Regions from separate parts of the Planomonospora antibiotica genome, predicted to be linked through region 1. Evidence: riboswitches for the same ligand, from Rfam matches in the RefSeq annotation. Region 1 holds a riboswitch; each other region holds the start of a gene.
What was found. Region 1 has a riboswitch for cyclic di-AMP ahead of IEZ06_RS34000 (coiled-coil domain-containing protein). Riboswitches for the same ligand answer to the same signal wherever they lie in the genome.
Positions count from the first base shown of each region.

Region 2: another riboswitch for cyclic di-AMP. It lies ahead of IEZ06_RS23970 (coiled-coil domain-containing protein); the one in region 1 lies ahead of IEZ06_RS34000 (coiled-coil domain-containing protein).
Region 3: another riboswitch for cyclic di-AMP. It lies ahead of IEZ06_RS32390 (CHAP domain-containing protein); the one in region 1 lies ahead of IEZ06_RS34000 (coiled-coil domain-containing protein).

Region 1 is NZ_BMQE01000076.1:10,216-17,811, forward strand. It holds gene IEZ06_RS33975 (metal-sensitive transcriptional regulator) at 1-46, shown strand, start outside; gene IEZ06_RS33980 (heavy-metal-associated domain-containing protein) at 93-302, shown strand; gene IEZ06_RS33985 (DUF8832 domain-containing protein) at 299-1,297, shown strand; gene IEZ06_RS33990 (heavy metal translocating P-type ATPase) at 1,335-3,593, shown strand; gene IEZ06_RS33995 (MarC family protein) at 4,023-4,655, shown strand; cyclic di-AMP (ydaO/yuaA leader) riboswitch at 4,927-5,062, shown strand; gene IEZ06_RS34000 (coiled-coil domain-containing protein) at 5,066-6,049, shown strand; gene IEZ06_RS34005 (CHAP domain-containing protein) at 6,343-7,143, shown strand; gene IEZ06_RS34010 (DUF305 domain-containing protein) at 7,347-7,596, shown strand, end outside.
Region 2 is NZ_BMQE01000029.1:61,581-69,176, reverse strand. It holds gene IEZ06_RS23980 (DUF305 domain-containing protein) at 493-1,119, shown strand; gene IEZ06_RS36580 (hypothetical protein) at 1,579-2,493, shown strand; gene IEZ06_RS23970 (coiled-coil domain-containing protein) at 2,859-3,845, opposite strand; cyclic di-AMP (ydaO/yuaA leader) riboswitch at 3,849-3,985, opposite strand; gene IEZ06_RS23965 (MFS transporter) at 4,384-5,661, opposite strand; gene IEZ06_RS23960 (PLP-dependent cysteine synthase family protein) at 5,658-6,752, opposite strand; gene IEZ06_RS23955 (ArsR/SmtB family transcription factor) at 7,594-7,596, opposite strand, start outside.
Region 3 is NZ_BMQE01000062.1:21,972-29,567, forward strand. It holds gene IEZ06_RS32375 (BlaI/MecI/CopY family transcriptional regulator) at 1-337, shown strand, start outside; gene IEZ06_RS32380 (M56 family metallopeptidase) at 334-1,287, shown strand; gene IEZ06_RS32385 (IucA/IucC family C-terminal-domain containing protein) at 1,479-2,279, opposite strand; gene IEZ06_RS32390 (CHAP domain-containing protein) at 2,410-3,177, opposite strand; cyclic di-AMP (ydaO/yuaA leader) riboswitch at 3,387-3,574, opposite strand; gene IEZ06_RS32395 (CHAP domain-containing protein) at 4,214-5,023, shown strand; gene IEZ06_RS32400 (heavy metal-responsive transcriptional regulator) at 5,089-5,538, opposite strand; gene merB (organomercurial lyase) at 5,629-6,660, shown strand; gene IEZ06_RS32410 (nucleotidyltransferase domain-containing protein) at 6,808-7,350, shown strand; partial or broken gene IEZ06_RS32415 (DUF305 domain-containing protein) at 7,506-7,596, opposite strand, start outside.

The DNA of each region.
Region 1 (7,596 bases):
GGTCAAAGAGGCCTCCGAGGCCATCGCCCGCCTGGTGCGCTCCTGACCACCCTGGCCACTGGATCGATCAGCAACGACAAGGAGTGATCATCATGACCACCACCTACACCGTCGCCGGGATGACCTGCGGCCACTGCGTCAGCTCGGTCACCGAAGAGGTCAGCGCCGTCCCCGGCGTCACCGGTGTCGACGTCGACCTGGCCGCCGGCCGGGTGAGCGTCGACAGCGACGGCCCGATCGACCCCGCCGCGGTCGCGGCCGCCGTGGAGGAGGCCGGGTACGAAGTGGTGACGCCGTCGTGAACACCCCCGCCAAGCTGGGGGCCTACGCCCTCGGACTCGCCGTGGTCTTCGGTGGGGCGCTGGGGATCGGCAACGCCGTCGGCGCTGTCGCCTCCCCACCCGCCGCGCAACCCCACACCGTCCACGAGGCCCCGAGCGCGACTCCCCGCCGACCCGCCGCGGCGGCCCCGGCGTCCCTTCCAGGAGGCCTTCAGATGTCCGAAAGCGGCTACACCCTCACCCCGCAGACGACGACCGTCCCACCCGGCGAGGCCACCGACTTCCGGTTCACCGTCACCGGGCCCGACGGCCGGCCGCTGACCGGTTATCAGACCCAGCACGGCAAGCAGCTTCACCTCATCGTGGTCTCCCGCGATCTGGGCGACTTCCGGCACCTGCACCCGGCCAAGGCCGCCGACGGAACCTGGTCGGTGAAGCTGACCCTGCCGGAGGCGGGCGTCTACCGGGCGTTCGCCGACTTCGCCCCCGAAGGCGGCCATGGGCTGACCTTGGGAACGGACCTGCACGCCGCCGGTGACTACACGCCCAGGGCGCTGCCCGAGGTGAGCCGCACCGCCACGGTCGACGGCTACACGGTGGAGCTGGGCGGGGAGCTGGTCCCCGGCGCCTCCAGCGCCCTGACGCTGACGGTGAGCAAGGACGGCAAGCCGGTCACCGACCTGCAGCCGTACCTGGGCGCCTACGGGCACCTGGTCGCGCTGCGCGCCGGAGACCTGGCCTACCTGCACGTGCACCCCGACGGCGAGCCCGGCGACGGCACGACGGCGGCCGGTCCGGGCATCACCTTCCACGCCGAGGTGCCCAGCCGCGGCGACTACCGGCTCTTCCTGGACTTCCAGCACGAGGGAGTCGTGCGGACCGCGGCCTTCACCGCCCACGCCGGCCAGAGCCCGGCCCCGACGGCGACCCCCGCCCGTCCTGCCGACACGGCGCCCACGCCGCGGCCCGCAGCAACCCCTGAGAAGTCCGGCTCGCACGGCGAGCACACGCACTGACGCACATGCGCGACGCGAGAAAGGAACGGTGACGTCGATGTCCCCCGTGACCGACGACAGACCACCGGCCGCCACCGGCGCGGTCGAGCTCTCCATCGGCGGCATGACCTGCGCGTCCTGCGCCAACCGCATCGAGCGCAAGCTCAACAAGCTCGACGGCGTGACCGCGACGGTCAACTACGCCACCGAGAAGGCCAAGGTCACCTTCCCCGAGGGCCTCGACCCGCAGACGCTGATCGAGCAGGTGGAGCAGGCCGGCTACAGCGCCGCGCTGCCCGCCCCGCCCGCCGGGCACACCGCCGGGCAGGCCGCCCCGCAGGAGGCGGCCGACGAACTCGCGTCGCTGCGCGCCCGCCTGATCACCTCCGTCGTGCTGGCCGTGCCGGTGATAGCGATGGCGATGATCCCGCCCCTGCAGTTCACCCACTGGCAGTGGCTGTCGCTCACCCTGGCCGCTCCGGTCGTGGTCTACGCGGGCTGGCCGTTCCACAAGGCCGCCTGGACCAACCTGCGGCACGGCGCCGCCACCATGGACACCCTGGTCTCGCTCGGCACGATCGCCGCGCTCGGCTGGTCGTTGTGGGCGCTGTTCTTCGGCAGCGCGGGCACGGCGGGGATGACCCACCCGTTCGCGTTCACCATCGAGCGCACCGACGGCTCGGGCAACATCTACCTGGAGGCCGCCGCCGGGGTGACCGCGTTCATCCTGGCCGGGCGCTACTTCGAGGCGCGCTCCAAGCGCCGCGCCGGCGCCGCCCTGCGGGCGCTGCTGGAACTGGGCGCCAAGGACGTCGCCGTGCTGCGCGGCGGCACCGAGGTCCGCATCCCCAGCAACCAGCTGGTGGTCGGGGACCGCTTCGTGGTCCGGCCCGGCGAGAAGATCGCCACCGACGGCGTGGTGGAGGAGGGCTCCTCGGCGGTGGACGCCTCCATGCTGACCGGCGAGTCGGTGCCGGTGGAGGTGCGGCCCGGCGACACCGTGGTCGGCGCGACCGTCAACGCCGGCGGGCGGCTGGTGGTGCGCGCCACCCGCGTGGGCGCCGACACCCAGCTCGCCCAGATGGCCAGGCTGGTCGAAGACGCCCAGACCGGCAAGGCCCAGGTGCAGCGCCTGGCCGACCGCATCTCCGGGATCTTCGTCCCCATCGTGATCGCGCTGGCCGTCGGCACGCTCGGCTTCTGGCTCGGCACCGGTGACGGCGCCGGGGCGGCCTTCACCGCCGCGGTCGCCGTACTGATCATCGCCTGCCCCTGCGCGCTGGGCCTGGCCACCCCGACCGCGCTGCTGGTCGGCACCGGCCGCGGCGCCCAGCTCGGCATCCTGATCAAGGGCCCCGAGGTCCTCGAATCGACCCAGAAGATCGACACCGTGGTGCTGGACAAGACCGGCACCGTCACCGAGGGCAGGATGACCCTCGTCGACGTGCACCAGGCCGACGGTGAGGACGCCGAGGAGGTGCTGCGCCTGGCGGGCGCCCTGGAGCACGCCTCCGAGCACCCCATCGCCCAGGCGGTCGCCCGCGGCGCGGCCGAGCAGGTGGGTGAGCTGCCCTTCCCCGAGGACTTCGCCAACATCGAGGGGCTGGGCGTGCGGGGCGTCGTCGACGGCCACGCCGTGCTCGTCGGCCGCCCGCAACTGCTGGCCGAGTGGTCCCAGCACCTGCCGGTCGAGCTGGAGCGCAAGCTCGCCGAGGCGCAGGCGGCGGGCCGCACCGCGGTCGCGGTCGGCTGGGACGGCCGGGCCCGCGCGGTCCTGGTCGTCGCCGACACCGTCAAGGCGACCTCCGCCGAAGCCGTCCGGCGACTGCGCGCGCTGGGCTTGACCCCGGTGCTGCTGACCGGCGACAACGAGGCCGTCGCCAGGACGGTCGCGGCCGAGGTGGGCATCGACGAGGTGATCGCCGAGGTGCTGCCCGCCGACAAGGTGGACGTGGTCAAGCGGCTGCAGGAGCAGGGCCGTACGGTGGCCATGGTGGGCGACGGTGTCAACGACGCCGCCGCGCTCGCCCAGGCCGACCTGGGACTTGCGATGGGCACCGGCACCGACGCCGCCATCGAGGCCTCCGATCTGACCCTGGTCCGCGGCGACCTGCGGGTGGCCGCGGACGCGATCCGCCTGTCGCGGCGGACCCTGGCCACCATCAAGGGCAACCTGTTCTGGGCCTTCGCCTACAACGTGGCCGCCCTGCCGCTGGCCGCCCTCGGCCTGCTCAACCCGATGATCGCAGGAGCGGCGATGGCGTTCTCCAGCGTGTTCGTGGTCACCAACAGCCTGCGCCTGCGCGGCTTCAGATAGGAACCGCCGCTGCAACCGAGTGGAGCCCTTCCCCCGGTTCGGGGGAAGGGCTCCACTCGGTTGCGGCATGAACGATGATCTGCCGCACCCCGACGGCCTGCAGCGCTATGGTCCCGGCAACCCTTCGGCACCCTCCGCGCTGCTTCTGATGGCGGCGGAGGCGTGGCCGGCAGCGGGGAGCGAGCGGTGGATCTGCCCGCTTTCGCGTACGGATCTCAATCAGCTTGGAAGGAATACTGAAGTCAGGCTGGAGGTTGAGCGTGCCAGGAGGTGCAGACATGATCACCCAGCGGGTTGACGCCGAAGTCGCGGTGTGGCTGCGTTGGACGGTGCCCTGCTACTCCACGGTCCCCCGGTCCGTCCCGCTCCCCTAGCGACTCTCCAGAGGCCAGGGGACGGGGATGTCCTCTTGTCCCGTGGAGTCTCGTCATGTCCATCGCCGTTCTGACCGCCCATTCCGCGCTCTTTGTCCAGGCGTTCGTCACCCTGCTCGTCATCTTCGATCCGCTGGCCGCAGTGCCGATCTTCCTCACCCTGACCCGTAATCAAAATCCGGCCGGTCGCCGTCGAACAGCCCGCGTGTCCGTGCTCGTCGCCGCAGGGATCGTCTCCGTCTTCGCGATCGCCGGTAATCGCCTGCTGGACGCGCTGGGTATCTCCCTGCAGGCGCTCCAGGTCGCCGGTGGAGCGCTCCTGGCGCTCATCGCACTGGATCTACTCAAAGCCGACTGCGCCAAAGAGCGCGCCAACGCCGAAAGCGGCGCCGTGGCCTTCGTCCCGCTGGGCACGCCGCTGCTGGCCGGGCCTGGAGCCATCGCCGCCGTCATGCTCTACATGGAAAAAGCCGGCAGCTTCGCTGCGGTAACCGCTGTGGTTCTGGCTCTGGTCGCCGCGCTCGTCCTGACTTGGATGACGCTGCGGTTCTCTTCCCTCATCGGCCGCGTCCTCAAGGACAACGGGCTGAACCTCATCACCCGGATCATGGGCCTGCTCGGTGCGGCGATCGCCGTACAGCTCGTCGCCGGGGCCGTCCAGCATTGGGCGCGGTGGGGTGTGGGATGAACACGTGACCACTTTCTACTACTTTCCATAGCAGGGCTTGCGGCATCGTCATTGCTGTTCCCCTCTGCCAGGTATGGCCGGATGAGCCTGGCCCCGGCCAAGGTGATGATGAGGATCACGCCCTTCCGCGACAGCTCTTCCCTGGTGGAGGCCTGTTCTTCTCCGCTTACCCGCCACGGCAGCGGCGATCACAGCCTGATCGCCACCGGGTATCGGATTGCGTACATATCACCAAGTCTTTACTACTATGCTTCGTTTTGCCTCGGCCCTGGTGGCCGGGCTGCCTAATCCTTGGCGCGTTGCCGGGGAGCCGGGGAACCACCGCACCTGGGGTGAACCACTTCGGTGGAAGGGCTTTCTCCAGCCCGAACCCGTCAGCTAACCCGGTCGGCTGAAGGAGAGGAGAGTTCGTGGCGGCTGCGTCCCCCGCATCCCCTGCGTTCCGTCGTCATGCGATCGTGGCCGCCTTCCTGGCCGCGGGACTCGGTTTCATCCTCGGCGTCCCTACCGCGGGCAGCGCGGCCCCCAAGCCCACTGAGGCCGAGCTCAGGAAGGACCTGGCCAGGCTCAACAAGAAGGTCGACACCCTCATCGAGGCCTACGCCGCCAAGCGCGAGTCGCTGGCCAAGGCGCACAAGGCCGAGGGCGTCGCCAAGAAGAACCTGCGCAAGGCCGAGGAGGCATTCACCGCGGCCAAGGGCGAGGTCGATTCCATCGCCCAGCTCCGCTACCAGAGCAGTTCCGGCGACCTTCCGGCGCTGCTGTTCCCCGGTGACATGGGCGGCGCCGCGCTGATGGAGCAGCTGCTCGCCCAGCAGAGTGCCCACTTGGAGGGGTTCACCCGTAGCCGGGACGCCCGCAAGCGGGCCGCCGAGCGGGCCGCCCGGCTCACCGAGCAGATCCGGGGGGAGGCCGAGAAGGTCGAGGACCAGCGCGAGGAGGCCGAGCGGCTCATCCGCGACATCAAAAAAAGGCTCGACCAGCTTGTCCCGCTGGGTTCCGGCCGCCGCTCCAACGGCAGCTGGGCTCCCCAGCTGCCCAACGGGCCCGACAACATCACCGATCGCACCCGGAACATGCGCGATGCCATCAGCAGACGCTTCAGCCTCCCTTACGCGGTCGGCTGCTACCGGGCGGCCAACGACGGCGGCGAGCACCCGCTCGGGCGCGCCTGCGACTTCATGATGAGCGCCGGTGGTGCGATGCCCTCGGCGGCCAATCTCAAGCTCGGCGACGAGATCGCCGACTGGGCGATCAAGAACAAGGACAAGCTCGGCGTCAAGTACGTGATCTGGCGCCAGCGCATCAACCAGGGCTCGGGCTGGCGCTTCATGTCCGATCGCGGAAGCATCACCGCCAACCACTACGACCATCCGCACATCTCGATGTACTGATCTTCAGCCCGGTGCCGCCCAATCGGCACATGATGGAGCGACGCCGGACCGAAGCGGAAAGGCAGCCCTCCTCTCCTCCTCCCGCCGGGCGATAGACCTTCCCCATATTCCGACATATGGCAACGAAGAGGGGTATAACGCTCCTGTGTGGCAGACATCTGCGTGGACCGGATCCTGCGATGCCGAGGAGCGTATCGCGGGATGCACGTGCTCCTGCCCACCCAGCATTTCGCGAGGCCTACCCGCCAGAACTAAGGACCGGCCCGGTGGGCGAGGCAGGAGGGAGACCTCACATGAGCGATCGTCATGTTTTTTCTCCGCTTCTTCCCGACAATCTGCTACGCGCCGCCGTCTGCATAACCTTCATCACCTGCGCCCTGCCCATCGGTGCTCCCGCCTTCATGGCCGATGCGCCCCAGCAGACCCAGCCTGACGATGCGCGCCTGAGCAAAGGCGCCGCACCGCCACCAGCCGGCAAGCTGCCCCCAAAGAAACCCACCCCGGCAGAGTCGCTGCTCAAGGTGGCCGAAAAGCAGATCGGCATCACCGAGAACACCGTCGGCGGTGGCACCAAGTTCCACTCCTGGTACATGGCCTCGCAGCGCGCACAGGAGACTCTGGCCCGTGACGGCGGAGTCATGGAGAACTACGCCAACGCACCCTGGTGCGCGATGTTCATCTCCTGGGTCGGCGAACAGGCCGGCCTGCGGTCCGTCATCGGCGCGGACGCCTACGCCATCGCCTGGGCCGGATGGTTCCAAGACCGCCACCGCTGGGGCCACCTGGCCAAACCCGGCGCCCTTGTCTACTTCGACCTCGACAGCGACGACGATCGCGGCATCTACAAGATCGACCATATGGGCCTGGTGGAGCGCGACAACGAGGACGGCACGATCACCACGATCGAGGGCAACACCGACAAGGGCAAAGTCGAGCGGCGCATCCGACCCACCTCCGATGTCGTCGGCTACGGCTACCCGCGATACCCCTCCCCAGCGAAGGCGGCGACCCGCCATCCCAGCAGCACGAGCCCGCCCGGCCCCGGTACAGACCAGCCTGGTACAGGCCATGAAGCAGGCCGGCCTCGGTCGTGATCCGGCAATGCCTGCACCAGTCAAGATCCGCCTCTATGGGCCCCGGCCTGGTGGAATGGCCCGTTCTTCTACGGGAACATACCTGCTGCGCTCGGCACGGCCGCTGGCTATGCATTCGGGGGCCGGATCCGTGCCAGAGGGCTCCGGATCCGCCTGCGGTGCGGTCCGGGCATATTCGGGGACTTTCTAAAGGGGGCATTAGCATGATCGACGAGCGATCTCTGTCCGCTCGGCTTACGCTGAGCGCCGTGGCCGGGATCGGGGCGCTGGTTCTCCTGACTGGCTGCGGCGGCGAGGATTCAGCGACCGCTCCCACCGGTGCGGCGACCAGTGCTCCGACGACGACGGCGGCCAGCCAGCCGCCCAGTGCGGCCTTTAACGACGCCGACGTGACGTTCGCACAGACGATGATCGTGCACCATCAGCAGGCCGTGGAGATGGCTGAGCTGGCCC
Region 2 (7,596 bases), on a different contig from region 1:
ACGGTCAACCGCTGCCGGATGGTGACGGCCCAGATCCCGGCCAGGCCGGCATCGATCGTGGCGGCGCTGCGCACGACGTCGAGGAACGACGCGGCGCGCAGGTAGAGACGTCTGCGGTGCCGACGACTTGGCGGCGTATCCGCTCGAGGGGGCCGGATCGGCGAGCCGGCGGCGACGGGTTCGCCGTGACGGTCCGCTCCGGTACGGCGCGGGCCGCCCGCCACCGGGTGCGCCGCCGCGCTGCTCGTTCGCCCTCTGCCCGCGCTGCCTCCGTTCTGGCCCGCCTGGCCTTCTGACCGGTGGTTACCGTCGGTCAGGGCTCGCTCGTCCTAAGCTGTGTGACCGCTCCCTGCCCGGGCATATAAGGATCGCACTTACCGAGGTTTCCGGTCGCCAAAATAGCGGTCGGAAACCGCGCCCGCGGATGTCTTCGACGCCCGCCCGAACGGAGAGGCGGTGCAGATCCGAGAGCCCGAGGAAGGAGCGACACCCATGGGTCCCAGCAGTTCTCCCGTCCATCGGCTCGCGCTGGCCACGGCGGCGGGATCCGGTGTTCTCATGCTGCTCACCGCCTGCGGCGGCGCCGATGACACCGCGACCGGTCCCACCGGCGCGACGACCGCCGCCCCGGCCACCTCCGCCGCTCCTCAGCAGTCCGCGACGTTCAACGATGCGGACGTGACGTTCGCGCAGAACATGATCCCGCACCACCAGCAGGCCGTGGAGATGGCCGAGATGGCCGAGAGCCGGGCTTCGGACCCGGAGGTCAAGGAACTGGCGGCCAAGATCAAGAGCGCGCAGGACCCGGAGATCACCACCCTGACGACCTGGTTGGCGCAGTGGGGCAAGCCCGTGACCCCCGAAGCGGGCCACGGCGGACATGACATGTCCGGGATGATGGACGAAGAAGACATGAACAAGCTCATGGCCGCGAAGGGAACCGGTTTCGACCGGATGTTCTGCGAGATGATGATCGACCATCACGAAGGCGCCATCGAGATGGCCAAGACCGAGCAGGCACAGGGCGCCAACCCCGACGCCAAGGAGATGGCCAAGACCATCGAAACCGCCCAGCAGGCCGAGATCGAGCAGATGAACGAGATCCTCGCCAGGCTCTGAACCGTGCACTGCACACGGCGGAGGTCTTCCCCGCAGGGCGAGCACGAGCGGTCCGGACCGCTCTACCTGACGGCTCCGGTGCCCGTGATGGGCGGGCGACGCCCCCCGATAAGACGGTGCCCACGCCTGCTGTGACTCCCTGCGGCGGCGTGCACGCCTGGTACGGGGCCGGCCTTGGCCGTCGCGCCGTCGACGCCACGACCGGCGGCTCACAGCCGCCGCAGAGCAGAGAGACCCCGGCCGTGATCGCAACGGCCGTCGCGGTAGCGAACCTCCCGGGCAGAGGTGACCGAGGCCTTCCACTCGGCAACCGCACCGCACCCTCGATGCTCTCCTCCCGCCACCTCCAGCGGATCCCATGAAGGAAAGGCCCCAGGAGCGGCCGCACCGGTTCCGCCTGCGGCGCGGCTCCCAGGCCGAGGAACGCCCTGTCCCCTTCGCGAAGGGTCCTCCTTCCTCATGGTCCCCACCGCCCGCCCCGCCACCCACGCCCGTGCCCTGAGCGCCGCCATCCTGGCCCTCACGATCGGCGCGACTCCAACCGGTACCGCCCACGCGGACACCCACCAGACGGTCATGCTGAAGGGCTCGACCACCGCTTCCTACTTCTGGGACGACGGTTCCGGCCGCAACGGCGACACCGGTCTGCCGGCCTCGGGCAAACCAATGCAAAAGGGCCTGGCCGCTTCCCCGTCATGGCCGCTGCTGACCGAGGGCTACGTGCTCTACAAGGGCAGGAAGGCGCCGTTCTTCGTCGGCGACCGCGGTCCGGGCGAGCCGTCCAGCCGCGGCATCATGCTGGATCTGGACGCCAAGACCTTCGCCGAGCTGACCGGTGGCACCTTCGACGCCGAGGCGCTGACGGTGCGGGGCAACGGCGGCCTGGGCCACATCAAGGTCGACTACGTCATCACCAAGTGGGGTCCGGGCAAGGGAAAGAAGAACCTGCCGCTGCCCTTCGCCACCGGCGCCTACGCGCGTCACGACGACGACCCCGCCGAACCCGTGCCGGCCCGGACCGCCGAGGCCGAGCCGCGGGAGACCTCCACGGAGGCTCCCGCGAGCACGGGGCCGGCCGGGCAGGCCGGCGGAGGGACAACGGTTCCCGCGGTAGGAGGTGACCGGACCGGCACCGTGGCCCCGAACGCCACCGCCGCTGAACGGGACTCCGGGAGCACGACCGCCGTGTCTTCGGTCACCGATGGACCCGGCAGCAGCCCCAAGAGCGTCCTGCTCGTGATCGCGGGTGTGATCGGGGGCGGAATGGTGATCGGCGGTCGGCTCCTCGGCAGGCGACCGGCCCTCGCAGGAGGTCACACGGGGCCGGGACACCCCTCATTGCGGGCACGCGGGCGGCATCGAAGGCGCCCCTGACCACCCTTTCGCGCGCTTGCGAGATGCGTCCGGCGCGGCAGGGCCATCAACGAGAGCTCCTTATGCCTGGACACCGGCTACCGCGTCAACGCTCAAGGGCTGCTGCCGACCGGCGTCATCGGTTCCCTCGGCGTGCCCGCCGAGGGAACCGCTGCCCGGGCCATCACCATCGCCCGGCGCGCCCGCGCTGATCGGAGCCGCGGCTTCGCCCAGCCTCACCGGGCCGCCCGGGCTGGCCGCTCACCCATCGCCTGAGTGATCATCGCGACATCCTCGCCTGCGTTGCACCTGAGCTGCGCCTGCGCGTCACTACCCCGGCTGCTCATCAGCGCCGGTGAGCAGCCCGTCGGTGAGGCTCTTTGCTTTCAGTACATCGAGATGTGCGGGTGGTCGTAGTGGTTGGCGGTCACGCTCCCGCGGTCCGACATGAACCGCCACCCGGAGCCGTGGTTGATCCGCTGGCGCCAGATCACGTATTTCACGCCGAGCTTGTCCTTGTTCTTGACGGCCCAGGCGGCGATCTCGTCACCGAGCCGGAGGTTGGCGGCCGAGGGCATCGCCCCGCCGGCGCTCATCATGAAGTCGCAGGCGCGCCCGAGCGGGTGCTCACCGCCGTCGTTGATCGGCCGGTAGCAGCCGACCGCGTACGGCAGGGCGAAGCGTTTCCTGATGGCCTCGCGCATGTTACGGGTGCGGTCGGTGATGTTGTCGGCACCATTGGGGAGTTGGGGCGCCCAGGTGCCGTTGGCGCGGCGGCCGGAGCCCAAAGGCACGAGCTGATCGATCTTCTTCTTGATGGCGCCGATCAGCTCCTCGGCGTCCCTGCGCTGCTCCTCGACGTGCTCGCTCTCCCGGCGCAGGTCCTCGGTGAGCTGCGCGGCCCGGTCGGAGGCCTGCTTCCTGGCGTCCCTGCTGCGGGCGAAACCGTCGAGGTAGGCGCCCTGCTGGGCGGCCAGCTGTTCCAGCATGGCCGCACCGCTCATGTCACCGTCGCCGAACAGCAGTGCGGGCAGATCACCGGAGTCGCTCTGGTAGCGGAGCTGGGCGATGGAGTCGACCTGCTTTTTGGCCTCCGCGTAGGCGTCCTCGGCCTTGCTCAGGTTCTCCTTGGCGACGCTCTCGGCCTTCTGCGCCTTCTTCAGCGACTCGCGTTTGGCGGCGTAGGCCTCGATGAGCGCGTCGACCTTCGTGGTGAGCTTGTTCAGCTCCTTGCGGAGCTCGGCCTCGCGGGGCTTGGGGGCTGCGGCGGCCGGGGAGGGGGGACCGAAGACGACTCCGAACGCGGAGATCACGCAGGCGGTCGCGGCCAGACGGTGGCGGAACATGGGGGACGTGGGCGACGGGGCCGCCACGCACTCTCCTCTCCTTCGGCCGGCCGGGTTAGCTGACGGGTTCGGGCGGGAGGACGCCCTTCCACGGAACGTGGTTCACCCCAGGTGCGGTGGTTCCCCGGCTCCCGGGCGCTTCGCCCGGGATGAGGCATGCCGGCCCTTTCGGCCAGCGCGCAACGAAGCATAGTAGTAAACAGCCGGTCATATGACCCTAATCCGATGCAAAGAAGTGATCTTTACGTGATCACCCGCTGCCAGGCGTCGCTGCGAGGGAGGACTCCGATGGAGAGGGAGTCGCGATCTACCAGGAGATTTCCGGTGTAGAACGGTGTGGTGGTGCACCGTGGTGACATGGCGGCCCGCGCGAGCGAGCCGTCCAGGCATGCCGGAATCTACTATTCATCATAGGAGGTGAATGTTGTCGCTCCGGTGATCGTGCCTGCCTGGGCAGATGCCACAGGACCCGGGGCCTCACCTGGGCCACCCCGATGGAGTCGTCGGCGAGACGCCCCGCCGGTCCCGCGGAAAGGATCCGCCGTTGCGGGCCGCCCGGCGGCGGTCAGGCCGGGGTCGCCTGCGGCTGCCGGCCCGGTTCCAGCCGGCCCGACCGGTCCAGGGCGAGCACCGCCACGGCGCAAGCGCCCCCGACCGCGGCCATCACCCACCACGGAAGGCCGGGCATCCCCGCCTGCCTCCCGGCGTCGAGTGCCGCGCCGGTCAGCAGGTTGCCCGCGGCGATGCCGAGACCCGACAGGGTGTTGTAGAAGCCGTAGTAGGTGCCCATCATGCGCTCCCCGCCGAGCGCGGCGATGGTCGCCATCTCGAACGGGTAGACGATCATGACCGCCAGGCTCAGCAGGCCGGTCGCCAGGAGCACCGGTGCCAGGGCCAGAGCGTGCGCCGGCCAAGGCGCCGTACCCGGCAACGCGGGGGCCAGGGACGCCGCCAGGGCGAGCGGCACGAACGAGGTGCCCATCAGCCCCAGGCCCCGCGCCATCGCCTGCCCCGCCGTCCAGCGCCGCCTGGCCCACGCGGTGATGCGGACCTGCCCGACGATGGCCAGGACGCCGGAGAGCATGAACAGCAGGGTGACGCCGAGCTCGCTCCCGGTCAGCCGGCGCACCTCGATCGGCAGGCCCAGGTAGACCTGGAAGTTGAGCACGTAGGAGCCGATCATCGCCAAGGAGAACAGCAGGAAGGACCGGTTGCCGATGATCTGGCGCCAGTCGTGCAGCATGCCGGCCTGCGCGCCGGCCCTGCTGCCGGAACGGCCCGGCAGGGCGCGGATCTGGACGACGGCCAGGACGGTGAACAACCCGGCGGCGACCAAGCAGGTCAAGCGGAAGGTCACCCCGCCCAGCACCAGCCCGATCAGCGGGCCTACCATGATGCCCGTCTGGTAGAAGACGTTGAAGACGGCGAACGCCTCCACCTTGCGCTCACCCGCCTCCTGGGCGAGATAGGCGCGCGCGGCCGGGTTGAACAGGGCTCCGGCCAGGCCCGTCAGCGCGGAGGCGGTGATCAGCCACGGCAGTGATTCGGCCAGGCCGAACAAGGTGAACCCGACGCTGCGCAACCCCAGCCCCGCCGTGATCATCGGTTTGTAGCCGATCCGGTCGGCCAGGCTCCCGCCGAGCAGGAACATGCCCTGCTGGCTGAGGTTGCGCACGCCGAGGATGAGCCCGACCAGCCAGACCGCCAGCCCGAGCTCACCGGACAGGTGCAGGGCCAGATACGGCATGAGCATGTAGAAGCCGACGTTGATGGTGAGCTGGTTGACCAGCAGCAGCCGGATCGGCCGGTTGAACGAGCGGACCTGGGCGACGGTGGCCTTCACGCGCGGCCCTCCAGCGGGTCGGTCACCGTGTCGCAGCGGGTCCACCGCAGGACCTCGGCCTGCGACGGATGGGCGATCTCGTCGGGTTCGGGTTCCGGCTTGGCGTCGAGCAGTCCGCGTTCGGCGCAGTAGGCGTCGTTGTAGACGGTATCGAAGTAGCGCTCGGGGCCGTCGGGGAAGACCACGGCGATCCGCGTGCCCGCGGGTTCGGTACGTGCCAGCCAGGAGGCCACCAGCGCCACCGCGCCCACGCTCCATCCGCCGGTGGCGTACCTGGCCGCCGCGAGCCGCCGGCAGGCCCAGACGGCCTCGCCCGGCGCCACCCAGTGGATCTGGCTGAAAGCGCCGTAGTCGACGTTGCGGGGATGGATACTGCTGCCCAGGCCGCGCATGAGCCGGGTGCGGGCGGGCTGGCCGAAGATGGTCGAGCCGACGGTGTCGACGCCCACCAGCCGCACCCCGGGGTAGATCCGGCGCAGGGTGCGGAAGATCCCGGCGCTGTGGCCGCCGGTTCCCACGCTGCACACCAGCACGTCGATGCGGCCCGGCCGGCGGGCCAGCTCCCGGGCGAGCCGCTCGTAGGCGGAGACGTTGTCGGGGTTGTTGTACTGGTCCGGGCAGTAGGCACCGGGATGCTGCTCCAGCAGCTCACCGACCCGCCGCCGGCGCGCCTGCTGCCAGCCGCCGGCGGGGTGGGGCGCGGTGACCGTCTCGATCCGGGCGCCGTAGGCGGTCAGCAGCCGGTGCATCAGCGGTTCCATGCCCGGATCGCTCACCAGGGTCACCGGGTGGCGGTGAACGATGCCGGCCAGCGCGAGCCCGAGGCCGAGTGTGCCGCTGGTCGACTCGACGATCAGGGCTCCCGGTCGCAGGTCTCCGCGCAGGCGGGCCTGCTCGACCATGTGGAGCGCGGGACGGTCCTTGATGCCGCCGGGGTTGTGGCCCTCCAGCTTCGCCCAGAAGCCGTGGCTCCCCCCGGTCCACAGTTCCGGTATCCACAGCACCGGGGTGTCGCCGACCAGGTCGGCGGGGGAGGAGGCCCCTGGAGCGCTCGTCATCGGGGCACGGGTTTTCGCGTGCAGGTTCTTCATCTGGCGTTCCTCAGCACTGCGCAGATCGCGGTCAGGATGCGTGCGGAGGCGCGGACATGCCGGAAGACGGCTGCCGGACGAACAGGAGATCGTCGATCGGCAGGCGAGGACGGCATGGCCCGCCGGGGGCATCTACACCCGTGACTCGCAGAGCAGGTTGAGGAGGTAGGCGCCGGAGCGCGGTAAGGCCCGTGCCGGATCGGGAGCGTGCCGTCCGAGCGCGGGTCCGGAGGTCTCGCCGGAGACGGCCGGACTGATCGGAGGCCAGCCGCCGATCAGTGGCGGCGGGCAAGAGGTGGCCTGTCGCTGGCCGGAAGCCGCCTGGGCGGCAGGAGCGTCGCAGGTCACCGGATGCTCATGGCCGCCGGAGGGCGACGGGGAATGCCTGTGATCACCCCAGTGCGCCGGGGAATGCTCATGAGAGGCAGTCGATGCGGAGGAGGAAGAGGAGGCAGGGAGTTCCTCCGCGTGCGCGTGCGACCCGGTCGAGCAGAGGAGCACATGGAAGACGACGAGCGCCGCGAGCACGCCGGCCCACAACCCTGGCGTTCCAGGAAGCCGGGCGAGCGACGACCGGACACTCGTGATCACACAATCGAGCCTATGTCACTCTCCGTGCCGGTCGCTTCTCCTACGGGTAAACGTCGTGGAAGAAGGGGGGCGTGTCCGAGACCGATGCGCCATCGGCCGGCGCGCGTCCATGGGGCGGGTGAGAAGCCGATATGCACGGCGAACCGGTGGACGAACCGACGGCCGGCCGCGCCGACCGGTTCGCCGCAGGTGTTGCGCGCCCGGTCGACGGGTTCCGGCGCACCGCGCAAGGAGCGCGTGACCTTCCCCGCTA
Region 3 (7,596 bases), on a different contig from region 1:
CATGGATCGCCTGTGGTCGTACCACCGGCCCGCCTCGGTCCGCGACGTGCTGGACGACCTGCGCCGTGACCGGGAGATCGCCTACACCACGGTCATGACCGTGATGGACAAGCTGCACACCAAGGGTCTGCTGCGCCGCAAGCAGGTCGGCCGGGCCTACGTTTACGAGACCGTGGCCAGCAAGGCGGCCTATACCGCCGAGCTGATGCGTGCCACGCTGACCTCCGGCGGCAACCAGGCGGCCACGCTGGTGCACTTCCTGGAGCGACTGTCTCCGGAGGAGTCGAAGGCGCTGGAGGCCGCGCTCCGGGTGTACCCGCCCGGGGGGCGCGCATGATCGCCGCCGTCATCCTGGCGCTGTACACCGTCGCCGCCGTGGCCTGGCTGCCTCGGTTGCTCAGCCGGGGCACCTGGGCCGAGCGCGCTCCTCGTCTGGCGATCTCCGTATGGCTGGCCGCGTGTGTCTCCGGGGTCGCCTCCGTCGTCTTCGCGGCGTTCGCCGCCGCGGTCCCGGCCTCCGTGGTCGGACACGGGCTGGCGGCGTTCTTCGAGGCGTGCGCGGCGCTGCTGTCCAACGGAGAGATCCTCGCCTTCCCGGGCGCATACGCCGCCCTGCTCGGCGCCGCCGCGATTGCGGCCAGGACCACCTACTACGGGGCGGCCGTACTGGTCCGGGCCAGCCGCGAACGCCGCCACCACGCCGACATGCTCACCATCCTCGGCCGTCATGACGGCGAGCTGGGCGCGGTGGTGCTGGAGCATGACGAGGCCGCGGCCTACTGCCTGCCCGGCCGGCAGGGCAGAGCGGTCATCACGACCGCCGCCCTGCGCTCCCTGGCTCCCGAGCAGGTGGCCGCCGTGCTCGCCCACGAGCAGGCGCACCTGCGAGGCCGTCACCACCTCGTGCTGGCCGCCGCCGAAGCCTTCTCTCTTGCCTTCCCCCGCCTGCCGCTGTTCGCCCGGGCCAAGACCGAGGTCGCGCGGCTGGTCGAGCTGCTCGCCGATGACGTCGCAGCCCTCCACCATCCGCGCATCCATCTCGCCGCAGCTCTGGTACGGCTGGCCACCGGCCGGACCCCGGCCTTCATGCTGGGCGCGGGCGGCGAGACGGCGCTGACTCGCGTCAAGCGCATGCTCCACCCCGCCGCCCCGCTCGGGCGCAGAGAGCGGCTGGCCGGGCTGGCCGCCGTCGCCCTGCTGCTCGCGGGTCCCGTGGCCGTGGCCGCGGTCCCGGGGGTGAGCTCGTTGCTGGCTCACCACTGCCACACGCTCTCGATCTTCCAGTAGCCGTGCCTTGAGCTGTCGACCGGCAGCGTTTTTCGCGGCTCTGCAGGATGGGACCGTCTTGGAGACGACCGACGCCGCTCTCCGTCGTCGACCGGCCCACCTGAGGCCAAGCCGCACCATTTTGTTCGCTGGCCGGAGCGCGGCATCCCGCTGGGCGTCGCCGCTGACCGTGATGGAGCCGCGGGGCCGGATCAGTGCGGCGCCGTGCCGCTGGACAAGATCCGGCGGTAGGCGCGGATGCGGTCCTCCACACTGTCCAGGCAGCAGCTGGCGCACTTCTCGCCGTGGTCGGCGGTGTAGAACAAGCAACACGTACGGCGCAGGTAGAACAACCCCTCCCTGCCGCCCTCGGCCAGCCGGACCATCTCCCCGAGCCTGCCCAGCTCCGCCGGGCAGGCGGCGAGGAAATCGTTGTAGGCGCGCTGCAGCAGGTCGACGTCGGCGCCCGGAACCCTGCTCGCCGCGCCGAACGCCGCGGCGCACCCCTGGGCGATGCCGCCGTTGAGTTGGCGCCTGCCTGCGCGGCTGTGCGCCCGCAGCGCGTCGGCGAGAGGAAACAGGTGCTCGTCGAGCACCTGGCCGACCAGCAGCTTCAGCCGCTCGCCCGCAGCCATCTGCGTGGTGTCGGCCAGTCGCGGCCGACGCAGTGCGATCGCCGCGAACCCGTGATGGTCATCGAGTCGCATCGCCACGTTGTCCGGCCGCACGTCCAGCACCTCGCCATACAGCGCCCAGGCCAGCAGCGCGGGAGCCGTCACCGTGCCCGCGTAGACGGCCATGACGGTCAGCGCCGTCGCGTGCGCCGAGACCTGCCCGCTGGCCGTCCGCTCGGCCTCCAGCACCCGGGTCAGCTCCTCGGAGGCCGGGTCCAGCAGCCGGTCCGCAGGAATCCAGCCCTCACCGGCGCTCAGGCCGATCTCCAACCGGTAGCGCTCGCCATAGTCGGTCAGGGCCTTGAGCAGCGGTACGGCGTCGGCGGGCGGCTGAGGCACGGCCTAGAACTCCTTGCGTGATGGACGGCGTCGTCGGCGAATCATTGTGCGTCATCGCCGCAGCAAGCCGGCGCAGTGGCCGCTCGGCACGGGCGCGCCGCACGTCCTGTTCTTCGCGGCGGGTCTTTTCCTAGGTGGCCGCCGCTCGATGGCGGCCCTGCGGCGGCCTGCGGTGCCGTCCCGCCGGCACGTCGCTGGACGGTTTCCGGCTCCTGGCTCGTTTCGTGAGCAACGCCACGCACAGCAGCGCGGTGACCGCCGCCGCAGGAATCGCCGCCTCCGGTAGGGCAGGCGCGTCGGTGGCGGGGTAGTCCTGACGGGCCTTCGTCATGCTGGCGACGGCCTGCATCGTCACCACCGAATCAGGCGAGGGTTTTTTCGCCGGAGGATCAGCTGCCGGCTTGCTTGCGGCCGCTTTTCCCTTCCCCAGGTTCTCCTGGACTTTCCGCGGCAGGCCGTAGCCCACGACCTTGGCCTCATCACGCTCTTTGCGTTTGAGCCACACACCGTCGACGTTGGCCTCAATCGTCGTGATCTTTCCGGCTTTGACCGTCTCCACGATGCCCACGTGGTCGATGGCCGCGACGTTGTCGGAGCCGGACCAGTCGTAGAACACCAGGGCGCCCGGCTCGGGCTCGCTGCTCCAGGCGCCGTGCTTCTTGAACCAGTTGGCGTGGTCGACGGTGTAGGCGAACTCGCCCACATAGTCCTGCACGCCTGCCTGGTTGGCCGCCCAGGCGATGAACATGTCACACCAGGGTGCGATCTTGAAGTGCGGGGTGCTGCTGTCGACGTTGGCGTAGTACCAGTCGCCGAACTTGGTGTAGCCGTCGCTCTTCTCGCGGTATCCGAGGTCTTTGCGGGCAGCCTCAAGCAGCCCCTCGGCAAGAGAACTCACGGGGATGGGGATCCTTGTCTATCGGATGGGACGACCGCATGCGGCGATCGCCGGCGCCATGGCTGCATGGCCGACGCGGCGGGCGATCACGTCGGCGGTCCGCTCAGGCGGTTTTGGACCGGCAGTCGCGCACGGTTCGCGATCCGATGAGGCGCTGCCGGCGGGGCAGCGTCCGGTGAGGGGTTGAGTGGCCTGCTCTCACCCGGGTCTCTCCTTTTCGTCGACCGCCTACCGGGTGAGCTGACGGGTTCGGGCCAGGAGTCGCCCTACCGCCCCTTCGCGCGGCGGATTCACCCCGGCGAGCCCGAGGGAAGATCCACGGTCTCGCATGGTTGGGTCCCCGGTTCCCGGCGGCGGAGTCGTCTCCACCGCCGATGGGATTCGGCGGCGGGCGGGTCGCCTTCCCGATGAAGGCAGGTCACCAGCCATTACGATGCAATGTAGTAGATATGTTCCGAGAAGCTGAACAAAACGTCACATAAAGCTCAAAAGATCTACCTCGGCCGAGGCTGTCCGGAGATCTCCACGCCACGCCGTCGGCTGTCAGCGGTCACGCAAGGATTCCGGTGGCCCGGCCGGGCCCTTGCCGGTCTGCGACACGGCCCCTCGCAGATGGGCGAGGTCGCTTTTCGGCTGGTCGTATTAGGTTCAGCGAGGGTGTGGGACGGTTGCCCGTTCTGATGCGGCGCATAGCGCACGGAGCCGATCGCATGGGTTCCTGCCGTCAGGATCCGTCCACGCATGACGATGACACCGCCTTCCCCGCACCTCAGGGCGGGGAGCCGGTGGACCGTCATTGCAATTTCCCTCAGGAACTATCCGTCATAGTCGAATGTCCAGGCGACGACAGGATGCGCCAAGGGTCGTTCCTGCGAGACCACGTCTGACTGATGGTCCGCATGGCGAGTCCGTAGTCCGCGCTGGGATCAGTACGGGCTCCGTATCCGGCGTCACGAGGTGTCCTCCTCCCGCAGGTAACGGAAAGAAAAGGAACGCATCCTTGCCCGGTCTGTCGCATGCCTTCTACCGCCGAAGCTTGTCCATTGGTCTGGTCTTCGCCGGCGCCGCCAGCTTCACCGTCCTGTCCACCGGGACGGCTCGCGCCACCGACATCTCCACGATCACCGACAGCGATTCCGGCGCGGTTCCCTTCGCGGAGATGCAGGCACGGATCGCCGAGATCGAAAGCCAGATCGCGATGATCGAGCAGCGGGTCACGCCGTACCAGATTCCGGCCACCGAGACTCCGGCTCCGGAGCAGTCGCAGACCGCGGACATCCCCTCGCCAGGCCAGGGCCTGAGCACCGGTACCCCAGGCGAAGGACTTCAGGCACCAGACCAGGCCTCGGCCGGGGATCTTCCCTCTCCGGCCGCCGCGCCGCTGACGGCCAACGCCAAGGTCCAGCAGATGATCGCCACCGCCCGCAGCAAGGTCGGCGAGGGCGAGGCTGCCGACGGCACGAGCTTCTACGGCAAGTGGTATGACACCTACACCAAGCAGAAGGGCTTCGCCGCGGCGCCCTGGTGCGACATGTTCCTGGCGTGGCTGGCCGTCCAGTACGGCGTGCAGGACCAGATGGGCATCTACGCCTACACCCCGTGGCACGCCCAGTGGTTCAACAAGCAGGGCCGCTTCGATCGCACCCCGCGCGTGGGCGACCTGGTCTTCTTCGACTGGGGCGGCTCCAAGAACATCTCGGCCATCGACCACGTCGGCCTGGTGACCGGCGTCAACCCCGACGGCACGGTCTCCACGGTCGAGGCCAACATCAGCGACAAGGTCGTCAGCCGCACCCGCGGTATGAAGGACATCGTCGGCTTCGGCCACCCCGCCTACGCGGGCTGAACCTGCCGGTGCGGTGCTCTCAGCCCTCTCCTCGGAGCGGCTGGTGTTGAGCGCCTGGGGCATTGTCAGCGATCATGGGCCCGGTTGTTGTCCGTAGGCGTCTGCCGATCGCCGTTCGCCGGGCTGATCAGGATGCTGCACACCTCATCGCCGGCGCAGCGGGCGGGGTCGGTGGCCGCGGCTCGGTGCTTGAGGCGCTGCAGCGCCTGGCGCATCTGGGCGAGCTCGGCCAGGCGCCGCTCGATCTGGGCCAGGTGCTGATCGATCAGGTCGGTGACGTGCCGGCAGGGGGCGGTGCCGGAGTCCCGGATGGCCAGGATGCCGCCGATCTCGGCCAGGGTGAACCCCGCGGCCTGGGCGTCGCGGATGAAGGCCAGCCGGGCGGCGGCCTCGGCGGGGTAGTCGCGATAACCGGCCGAGGTGCGGGGCGGCTCAGGCAGCAGCCCGGCCGCTTCGTAAAACCGGATGGTCTTGGCACTGACTCCGGCGCGGTGGGCGAGCACTCCGATGCGCATGCCTCCAGCCTAGGCTTGACCTTCCAGCGCACTGGAACCTCTACCGTCTGCGGTGAGCACCCGCACACCGCCCACGACCCGGAGGCCATCATGCTGGAGCTGACCCTGCTGACCGTGCCGGACTGCCCGAACGAGGGCGTCTTGCGTGAGCGGCTCGCCCAAGCCCTTACCGGCCACCCCGACGCCTCCCTCACCCACCGGGTGGTCGCCACCGAGGCGCAGGCGGCCCGGTGGGGCATGCACGGCTCCCCGACCCTGCTGATCAACGGCGTCGACGTCTTCGCCGCCCCCACCACCCCGGCCAGCCTCTCCTGCCGCCTCTACCACGACGAAAACGGCCCGAGTGGCGGCGCTCCCTCGGTCGCGGCCTTGCGCGAGGCGCTGCGCCGCGCCGCCGACGCCGCTCCGGTCCCAGCCGCGCTGGCCCAGGCCGCCGGCCGCGCCGGACTCGGCCGCCTGGCCCCCATCGAGGGCGGGCTGCGCGCGGTGCACCAGCGCGTCCTGCGCGCCTTCGCCGCCACCGGACAGGCCCCGGCGCAGGCCGACTTGGACGCGGCCGCCGCCCCCTACACCACCACCGGTGATCGGGCGCTGGCCCAGCTGCACGCCGCCGACTTCCTACGCCTGGACGCACGCGGGGCGATCAGCGCCGTCTACCCGTTCTCCCCGGCTCCGACCCCGCATCGGGTACGGATCAGCGGCGGGCCGGAGGTGTTCGCGATGTGCGCGATCGACGCGCTCGGCATCGCCGCGATGCTCGGCACCGAGGTGACGATCCACTCCGCCGAACCCGGCACCGGCCGCGCGATCACCATCACTGTGCCCGCCCACGGCCAGGCGCCGGTGTGGGAGCCGGCCGCGGCCGTGGTCTTCTACGGCCGGCAGCCGACCGGTTGCGGGAGCCGCCCCTCCGAACCCCCGCCATGCGAATCCCGGGCGGATGCCGTGGCGGCCTCCGTGGCGGCGGATCTGTGCTGCGGTGTCATCAACTTCTTCACCAGCACCGACGCCGCGCAGGCCTGGGCGGCGGCGCACCCGCACGTGGCCGGGCAGGTGCTCGCCCAGGAGCAGGCCTGGCAGCTCGGCGTGCACATCTTCGGCCCGCTGCTGCAGCTGTCCTAGCCGGGCGTCGACCGCTGGGGCTGTCGAGTCCGTTTCGACAGCCTACGGTCGGCATCACCGCCCCGCCCTCAGCGGGGCATGCGAACGCACGGTTGAGCACCGGCGATCCCGCCGGCCATGGGGCATCGCGGTGCCACACTGGGCGGTGTGGCCGCCCCCGAGATGACCGCCGCTGACGTCGGTGAATTCCTGACCCTGATGGATCACCTGGGCATCGGTATCTGGCTGGACGGCGGGTGGGCGGTGGACGCCTGCCTGGGCGCACAAACCCGCCGGCACGGCGATCTGGACATCATCGTGCAGCAGCACGATGCGCCCGCGGCCGTCGCCGCTCTGCATGATCGCCGATACCGGCCGGTGCCGGGGGATGAGGCCACCGCCTGGAACTTCGTCCTGGGTGATGAGGCCGGGCACCTGATCGACATCGACGTCGTCGCCGTGGACGCCGGCGGCCACGGCATCTACGGCCCGCCCGACAACGGCCAGTGCTACCCGGCTGCGGCCCTGGCCGGCACCGGCTGGATCGGCGGCCGCGAGGTGGCCTGCATCAGCCCGCCCTGGCTGGTGCGCCTGCACACCGGCTATGCCGTCGACGCCGATGACTGGGCTGATGTCTCGGCGCTGTGTGAGCGATTCGACATCCCCGTGCCCGAGGACTATCAGCGGTTCCAGCAGCCCCACCGAGGGTGATGTTGCGCGCGACAGCTGGTAGAGCCCACCTTGGAGCAACGCGGAGCACGCTGCGTCACCGGTGAGGGGAGAGACCCAGCGAAGCTGAGGCCGGACCTCCTGCGGCGCCCAGGCAGAAAACGCGTCTGGGCGCCGCGGAATGTGTGAGGTCCCTGTCAGAGGCGGTCGAGGAGTTTCCGCATCTGCTCGATCTCGGCCTGCTGGGCGGTCTCGATGGTCTTGGCCAGCTGCTTGGCTTCAGGATTG